DNA from 2 places in the Comamonas sp. Z3 genome. Region 1 is predicted to be linked to the other one. Evidence: riboswitches for the same ligand, from Rfam matches in the RefSeq annotation. Region 1 holds a riboswitch; the other holds the start of a gene.
The links. Region 1 has a riboswitch for cobalamin ahead of FSY59_RS04350 (iron ABC transporter permease). Riboswitches for the same ligand answer to the same signal wherever they lie in the genome.
Positions count from the first base shown of each region.

Region 2: another riboswitch for cobalamin. It lies ahead of FSY59_RS26835 (ABC transporter substrate-binding protein); the one in region 1 lies ahead of FSY59_RS04350 (iron ABC transporter permease).

Region 1 is NZ_VOQU01000001.1:926,849-931,056, forward strand. It holds gene FSY59_RS04345 (ABC transporter ATP-binding protein) at 1-796, opposite strand, end outside; gene FSY59_RS04350 (iron ABC transporter permease) at 793-1,857, opposite strand; cobalamin riboswitch at 2,094-2,338, opposite strand; gene FSY59_RS04355 (DUF2721 domain-containing protein) at 2,652-3,146, shown strand; gene FSY59_RS04360 (hypothetical protein) at 3,161-3,490, shown strand; gene FSY59_RS04365 (HTH-type transcriptional regulator ArgP) at 3,492-4,208, opposite strand, start outside.
Region 2 is NZ_VOQU01000013.1:13,659-17,866, forward strand. It holds gene FSY59_RS26825 (ABC transporter ATP-binding protein) at 1-345, opposite strand, end outside; gene FSY59_RS26830 (iron ABC transporter permease) at 342-1,418, opposite strand; gene FSY59_RS26835 (ABC transporter substrate-binding protein) at 1,473-2,408, opposite strand; cobalamin riboswitch at 2,611-2,837, opposite strand; gene FSY59_RS26840 (GNAT family N-acetyltransferase) at 2,896-3,399, shown strand; gene FSY59_RS26845 (DUF1624 domain-containing protein) at 3,548-4,208, shown strand, end outside.

The DNA of each region.
Region 1 (4,208 bases):
AGAGCAACTCGTCCGGCATGAACTCGATCAGCGGTCTGCCGCTGCGCTCGCTCAGGCGTACCTGGGCACGCACACCGTAGACTTCGGCAATGGCCTGCGCGGTCAGCACCTGGGCCGGCGTGCCCTGCGCCACCAGTTCTCCTGCCTTGAGCAGGTACAGACGGTCGCAGTAGTGGGCGGCCAGTGGCAGCTCGTGCAGCGCGGCCAGCGTGGTCAGGCCCAGGCTGCGGATCAGGTTCATCAGCTCGAACTGGTGGCGTACGTCCAGGTGGTTGGTAGGCTCGTCCAGCACCAGCAGCCTGGTCTGCTGGGCCAGTGCCCTGGCCATGAGCACGCGCTGCTTTTCGCCCCCTGACAGGGTGGAGAACATGCGCTGCGCCAGCGACTGGGCACGGACCTGGGCCAGGGACTGGGCGACGATGCGGAAGTCCTGCTCGCTATCCCGGGCGAAAGAGCTCTGGTGCGGCATGCGACCCATGAGCACCACATCGCAGACGCGCAGATCAAACTCGCTGGCGTTTTCCTGGGTCAGCACCGCCATGGAGCGGGCATTGTCGCGAGCGCTGCGCAGCCAGACGTCCTGTCCGTCTATGCAGACCGCACCGCTGGCAGGCCTGAGTATGCGGTAGATCATGCGCAGCAGGGTGGACTTGCCGCTGCCGTTGGGGCCGAGCAGGCCGACCAGTTCGCCATGCCTGATATGCAGGCTGATGTCCTTGACTATGGAGGCGGCCGCCGTCTGCCAATGCAGGCGGCTGGCCTCCAGCAGGCAGGAAGAGCTGGATGCGGAACTCACGGATTGCCCTTTTCCCGCACGCTCTTGCGGCACAGCATCCATACAAAGAAGGGGCCGCCCAGCAGCGAGGTGATGACCCCGACAGGTACTTCGGCGGGGGCAAAGCTGATGCGAGAGAACACGTCGACCCAGATCAGGAAGATGGCACCTGTGAGAGCGGCTACAGGCAGCACGCGCCGGTGCTCGGAGCCGACCAGCATGCGGGCGACATGGGGCACGATGAGACCGACAAAGCCGATCGGACCCGTCAGCGCCACCAGCACGCCTGTCACCATCGACACCAGAACGAATAGCCAGCGCCTGGTGCGGGTGGTGTCCACTCCCAGCGTGGCGGCGGTCTCTTCGCCTGCCAGCAATGCATTGAGTGAGCGGGCCTGTGTCAGCAGCAGGGCCACGCCAGCCGCCAGCAAGGCAGCCGGCAGGCCCAGCTCCTGCCAGCGGGTTCCGGCCAGGCTGCCCAGGGTCCAGGTGAGCACGGAGTTGGCCAGCTCGCGCTGATCGGCCGTCAGCACAATCAGGCTGGTGACGCCGCCCAGGCAGTAGGCAATGGCCACGCCGCCCAGAATGAGTCGCGATGCCTGCAATCGTCCATTGGCATGGGCCAGGAAGTACACGGCCACACAGGCCAGCAGCGCGCCGCTGAAAGCGCCCAGCGGCAAGGCCAGCTCGCCGGCAAATGCCAGTGCGCCGAAGGCCAGCACGCTTACGGCCCCGACCGACGCACCGGATGAAACGCCCAGCAGATAAGGGTCGGCCAGCGGGTTGCGCACCATGGCCTGCATGGCCACGCCCACCAGCGCAAGGCCTGCGCCGGTCAGGGCTGCCAGCAATACGCGCGGCAGGCGCACGCGCCAGACAATCTGGTACTGGGCGCTGCTCCAGCTGCCTGAAGGCCAGTCCAGGCCCAGGCGCTGACCCAGCTCATAAGCCGTGATCTGCCAGGCTTGCCCGGGGGCGATCCGTACCGGCCCCAAGGTGATGGCCAGAGTCAGAGACAGCAGCAGCACTGCCGTCAACATGGCCAGCCATAGCTTCAGCTGATGGCGTTGCTGGACGAACATCTGTGTCAACGGCTGGGTCATGGCTGCAGCCGGGCGGGGCCCCAGGTGGGCATGGCGCCAGCGGGCCCAAAGCGCGAGGCGAAAGCCTGTGCAAGGTGTCTCATTGTCATTAGCCAGGGCAGACGGTTTGCGTGCCGGTGACGAGATCGGGCGGAGGGCGGGCCTCGCAGCCTGTTGCCGTCACGCTGCTCCCCGCAGACGCTCGTTGCACATGCCGACTGCCGGAACTGGGTCCGGGTGGTCAGCGCTCAACAGGCCGGTATCCGGGCTGGCAGATTGCGCGAGGCATGTCACTTCGCCTTCCCGGCGTTGCCGCGCACCTCGTCGAAGAGGCCACGTAGAACACCAGTGACAGACTCCTGCAAGCGCAAAAGCCATGAAGTGGTTTGATCTGCTTACCGTTGCGGGGGCAGCCAAGGCTTTGAACCTTGTTCCCGTTTAACCCGATGAAGCACCGGGCACCTGTCGCATGGAGAAAAAGCCTGCTGCACGGGCGTGCCGAGACTTGTTTCAACGAAAAATTATATAGCAGCGCATCCAGATATGGTCTGGTAGTTCAGGGCGATTCCTTTGGGGCAGCGAGGCACGGCACAAGGTAGGCGCCGCGTTCAGCGAGGCGCTGGTGCAAGTTCAGGCACTGTGGCGACGCCGCTCGTGATCGATATCCGATACCCAAACAGGCTGCAGCCGCCTGCAATGTCGCCGGCGGCTGTTTTTGAGTGGCCGCAGTCAAAACTGAGCTGATATTTATGCACAAAATAGAGGCTGAGAAAGCCCCCGATTCTGAGGACATCATGAGCATCTGGTCTATCGACGCACAGACCGTCACCCACAGCATTCAGCTCGCTGTTGCGCCGGTTTTTTTTCTGACTGCCGTGGCCGGCATGATTGGCTCCGTAGCGGGGCGGCTGGCCCGCATCATTGATCGCGCCCGCAAGCTGGAGGAAAGCCTGCGCACGCTGGACGATCACGATCTGATCGCCCGCCACCTCAAGGAGCTGCATTTTCTGCGCGAGCGCGGGCGGCTGGCCAACGTCTCCATCGCGCTGCTGACGCTGTGCGGCATGTGCATAGGGCTGACCATCGTGCTGCTGTTCGTGGGCCAGGCCTACGGCGTCAGCGGCCACGGCTATGCCGTGTTCAGCTTCCTGCTGGGGGTGCTGGCCTTTGTGCTGGCGCTGTGCTGCTTCCTCTGGGAGACCATCATGGCGACACGCATTCTGGACTTTCATATGCTCACCCAGGCCAGGGCGGCCGCGCGCCATGTGGAGTCCGAGCATCGCCCCTGATTGCACCGCGAGACATGTTTTTCCTGCCTCTGATCCTGGTGCCCATCGTCTTCCTGATGGCACTCGCTCGCCTCTATCAGATTCCCGTGCAGCTGCGTTCAGGCCGGTTGCGGCTGGTCGAGCGTGGCAGGCCGGGCTTGCGCCTGACTACCTTGCTGGCCTATGCCGGACTGCTGACGGGCAGCGGGGCATTGCTTGCGGCCTTGGTGCATGCAGGCTTTTTCGCGGCCGACCGGTGGTCGGCCTATCTGAACCTGGCGCCTTATCTGGCGCTTTATCCCTTGCTGTATCTGGCGGCTGCATGGGTGTTCTATTACGGCCTGAAAAAGACTGCTGCTGCCTGAGCTAGTCCTGCATGGGCTCCAGCCAGGCGGCCGCGGCATGGATGATGCAGTCGGTCAGTCGCCGCAGGCTGGCCTGGGCATTGCGGGTATGGGCCCAGTACATGGGGATGTGGAGATCCCTGCCAGGGAGCAGTTCCATCAGATCGCCACTGGCCAGCTGTGGGGTGATCAGCTGGGCCGGGTGCATGCCCCAGCCCATGCCCAGTTCCACGGCACGGGTGTAGCCCTGGTTGGAAGGCAGAAAGTGACGCGCATTGTTGCGCCGTCCGTCCAGCCCCAGACCATGGAGCCATTGGTCCTGCAGGCTGTCCTTGCGGCCGTAGTACATCATGGGCGCCTTGGCCAGCATCTGGGCCAGCTCCTGGTCCGACTCGGCCTGGGCCAGGTGACGCTGCACAAACTCCGGGCTGGCCACGGCGATATAGCGCATGCGACCCAGCGGCCAGGTGTTGCAGCCAGCTATCGCCGAGCCCGTGGCCGTGACGGCGGCCATGACTTCGCCTTCCTTGATGCGTTTGGCCGTGTGGTCCTGGTCGTCGATGCTGATGTCCAGCAACTCGTTGCCGTCCTGCGTGAAAGCCGCCATGGCATCCATGAACCAGGTCGACAGGGAGTCGGCATTGACTGCCAGCTTCAGCGTGGGCAGGGCGGTCTGGCCTTCGGGGACCAGCTCGGGGTTCTTGCGGCGCAGATCGTTTTCCAGCAGCGCCACCTGCTC
Region 2 (4,208 bases), on a different contig from region 1:
CCAGGGCGTTCGCCCGAGCTCCACGGCCTCGGCCACGGTGATGGCATCGAGGGTGTCGGCGTCCTGCGCCACCAAGGCCAGCCGGCGCGCCACGGCACGCCTTGGCAGGCGCCGCAGTGCCTGTCCCCCCAGCAGCACCTCGCCCGAGCTGGGCTTGAGCACACCGGATAGCAGTCGCAGCAGGCTGGATTTACCCGAGCCGTTCGGCCCTATGAGTCCCAGCATTTCACCCGGCTGCACTTGCAGGCAGACCTGCTGGACAATGGCTGTGCCACGCGCCTTCCAGCTGATATCGCATGCTTCAAGCGCGACAATGTCCGGCTTGGCGAGGGGGTCAGGCGTCATGCATGACCTCTTCGGCCTCTGAGCAAAATGCCGGCAAACACCGGCGCGCCGACCAGGGCGGTGATGACGCCAATGGGCAGAACCTGTCCGTTGATCAGGGTGCGTGAAACCACATCGGCGGCAATCAGGAAGATGGCTCCGATCAAGGCGCTGGCCGGGATCAGGCGCCCATGGCGCACGCCAACCAGCAGACGGGCCGCATGAGGAATCACCAAGCCCACGAAGCCAATCGCTCCGACCACGGAAACCATGACGGCTGTCATCAAGGCAGCTGCCAGCAGCAGGGTCAGCTGCACGCGGCGCACGGGCACTCCCAGCGCGGCGGCCGATTCGCTGCCGAAGGTGAACGCGTCCAGAGAGCGGGCATGCATCAGACACACCAGCACTCCTGCCATAGTCACCGATGCCGTCAAAACCGTATCGGGCCAGCGCACGCCGCTCAGGTTGCCGAGCAGCCAGAACATGATGCCGCGCGCCTGCTCGGCACTGCCGGACTTGGTGATGATTAACGAGGTCAGCGCATTGAACAGCTGCGAGCCGGCAATGCCGGCCAGCACGATTTGCCCGCCGTTACGCAGGCCGCCATTGCCAGCGGCATGGGCCAGCAAGGCCACCAGGGCAAATGCGCAAACCGCTCCGAGGAAAGCCCCGGTGCTCATCGATACCAAGCCCGCACCCAGGCCGGCGACCGAAACCAGCACGGCCCCCGTGGAAGCGCCTGCTGAAATGCCCAGCAGGTAGGGCTCGGCCAAGGCATTGCGCAGCAGGGACTGCAGAACAACGCCGCAGACGGCCAGCCCGGCCCCGCAGCTGGCTGCGACCAGGGCTCTGCTCAGGCGGTAATTCCAGACAATGCCCGCATTGATGGGGTCTATGACGTAGCTGGTGCCCAGCATTTGATTTGCGAGCACCTCGTATACGATGCGGGCGGAGATATCGGTCTCGCCAATCGCTATGCCGGACACGACGGCCAGCAGCAGCAAGGCCGCTGCTGCGGCCCCGAGCAGGGCGGCGCGCAGCAACCGGCCGGCCGGTAGATGCGGTCTGGAAAGGCTCGGCGTGTAGGTATTCATGGCTCAGCGGCCGGGGCAAGGTGCGCCGGCATGCGGACTTCGTTGATGCCTGGCTTATTTGGAGAGGCCTTCGATCGTCAGCACCGCATTGGCAATCTGCTCCATGCCGTCCACCTGGCGGATGGATCCCTGCAGGGCATCGGCGTCGACGATCACGATGCGGCCGTTCTTGACGGCATCCATGTGCTGGGTGACGGGATCCTTCTTGAGGAAGTCCAGCTTTTTCTGGTAGTCGTCTGCGGGGAAGCGGCGACGGTCCATGCGGGCAACGATCAAAATCGAGGGATTGGCCCTGGCAATCGTCTCCCAGCCCACGGTCGGCCACTCCTCTGCGGATGTGATGACGTTGCGCAAGCCCAGAGCTTGCATCATGTAGCCGGCCACGCCGTTCTTGCCGGCCATATAGGGGTCGGCGGCCAGGTCTGCGCTGGAGAACCACAGTGCGGCAGACAGGTTCTGGAGCCCGGAGGATTTGACCTTGGCCACGGCCTGGGTCTGGCGATCGCTCAGCGCTTTGACCAGGCTTTCGCCGCGGGCCTCGACATCAAAAGCCTGGGCCAGCTGGCGAATGCCTTTGTACAGGGCTTTCACGTCGTAGCTGGCAGTACGCGTGCCGTCCGATCCCACAAGATTGTTCTTGCCTTCGCAGTCGGCAGGCATGGCATAGGTGGCGATGCGCAGATCATGGAATTGCTCGCGCGTGCCCACCACGCCATCCTTGCCCACCATCCATTCAAACTGCGAAACCACCAAGGCGGGGCGCTTGCCGAGGACCGACTCGAAGCTGGGAATGTTGTCGGACAGGCGTGGCACCTTGTCGTTGACAGCCTTGAAGCGGGGCTGTACCGGGTTGAACCAGAGCGCTGTTCCGACAACCTTGTCGCCCAGGCCGAGGGCATAAAGCATTTCAGTGCCTGCCTGACCTATGGTGACCACCGAGGTGGGCGCCTTGTCGAGAGTGAGGGTGTAGCCGCAGTTTTGCAGTTGCACAGGAAAGTCGGTTGCATGAGCGGAAAATGCGGTAGCGAGCAGGGCAGTGCTGGCAAGGCTTCGAAGCAGCATCGGAATATCTTTCCAGAAGCGGCGAAAAGCACCTTGGAAGACATAGCAGGACACGCGCCTGAACTTTGCCTTGAGTGGCAGCACGTTAGCGGAGCGATGAAATGCTCACTTCCCGGACACCCCGCCGGCAATGAATTGTTGGTGCTCTGGCAGGTCTCCTGACTGGCAAATCATCGCTGGCTCATCGCCTTCCCAAACAGATGTTCAGTGGCTGTGTGATGGCTGGCTCATTGCCTACAGTTGCGGGGGCAGTTCCATTTCACGGGCCGGCCCCGAAGGTGCCTGACCACTGGATTCCCTCATGCATTCGCCGCAGCGCACGCATGTTCTTGTGAAACCAAAGTTGCGGTAATGTAGCTGATTTTGTAGCAACAGTCCCAAGCCAAGACGACGAATGAGCTCGGATTGCCTCTCCATGCCCCGCTTGCAAGACATTTCCATCCAGCGCGTTCGTGAATTGCATCAGGTTCACAGCTTTCTGCAAAGCGCACGTGTTTCCATGTTCGGAGGGCGCATCGCTTCACTGGAAATTCCCGAGGATCTTCGCCATTTCGAAGAGACCTATCTGTCGGGCAGCGGCTGCATGCTGGCGGCTCTCGATGCTGACCAAAGCGTGCAGGCCACGATTGCCTGCCGGGACTATGACGGCAGATTTGCGCAACTGGATTTCGGACCGCAGAAGGTGGTCGAGGTCGTGCGCCTGTTTGTCGCGCCGCAATTCCGGCGCTCAGGCGTGGGGCAGGCGATGCTGGATGTGCTGATGCACCATGCTCTGGCCCAGCAGGTGCAAGTGCTTTATCTGCACACCCATCCATTCCTGCAGGGAGCTCTTGAGTTCTGGCAAAGACAGGGCTTTGCGGTGATCGAGCGCGAAGAAGACCCGCTATGGCAGACCGTTCATATGCAGCGTCTCATGTGAAGCTTGGGAGAGCTGTCCAAGGCTCGGGCTGTCGACCGGGTCCTCGACCTGCGCATTGGAAGCGGAGGTGAAATCGAGCATGTCTGCGCCAGACACCGGGTATGAATTGTTATGATATTGATAATTCGATATCAATAAAGCCAACAACTTGTCCTCTCTGTCTTCTCCATCAGCAAGTGCTGGCCGTCTGCAATCGATCGATGCGCTGCGTGGTCTGGTCATGCTGTTCATGTTGCTCGACCATGTCCGTGAAACCTTTTATCTGCATCTGCAGGTTCCCGACCCCATGGTCGTGGCTGACACTCCGCCCGGCCTGTTTTTCCCGCGCATGCTGGCCCATTTGTGTGCGCCGGTATTCGTGTTTTTGACGGGCCTGGGGGCGTATCTGTATGCCAGCCGGCATGCCGGGGCTGCTCAGGCGCGCACCGCATCCGGCTTTTTGTGGCGGCGCGGCCTGTTCTTGGTGCTGCTGGAGGTGACGGTCGTCAACTTTGCCTGGACCTTCCAATTTCCTCCCGCCAAGATCTTTCTGCAGGTGATCTGGGCGATCGGTCTCTCCATGCTGGCCCTGTCGGTGCTGGTATGGCTGCCACGCAAGGCATTGCTGCTGCTGGGGCTGGTGCTGATTGCGGGGCACAACCTGCTCGATGGTCTGCATTTTCCTGCGGGCCACGTGATGCATATGCCCTGGGCGATCCTACATGACCGTGGCTGGCTGGAGCTGGCTGGAGTGCAACTGCGCACGTCCTATCCTCTGCTGCCCTGGATCGGCGTGATTGCTCTGGGCTACGGCATCGGTCCGTGGTTTG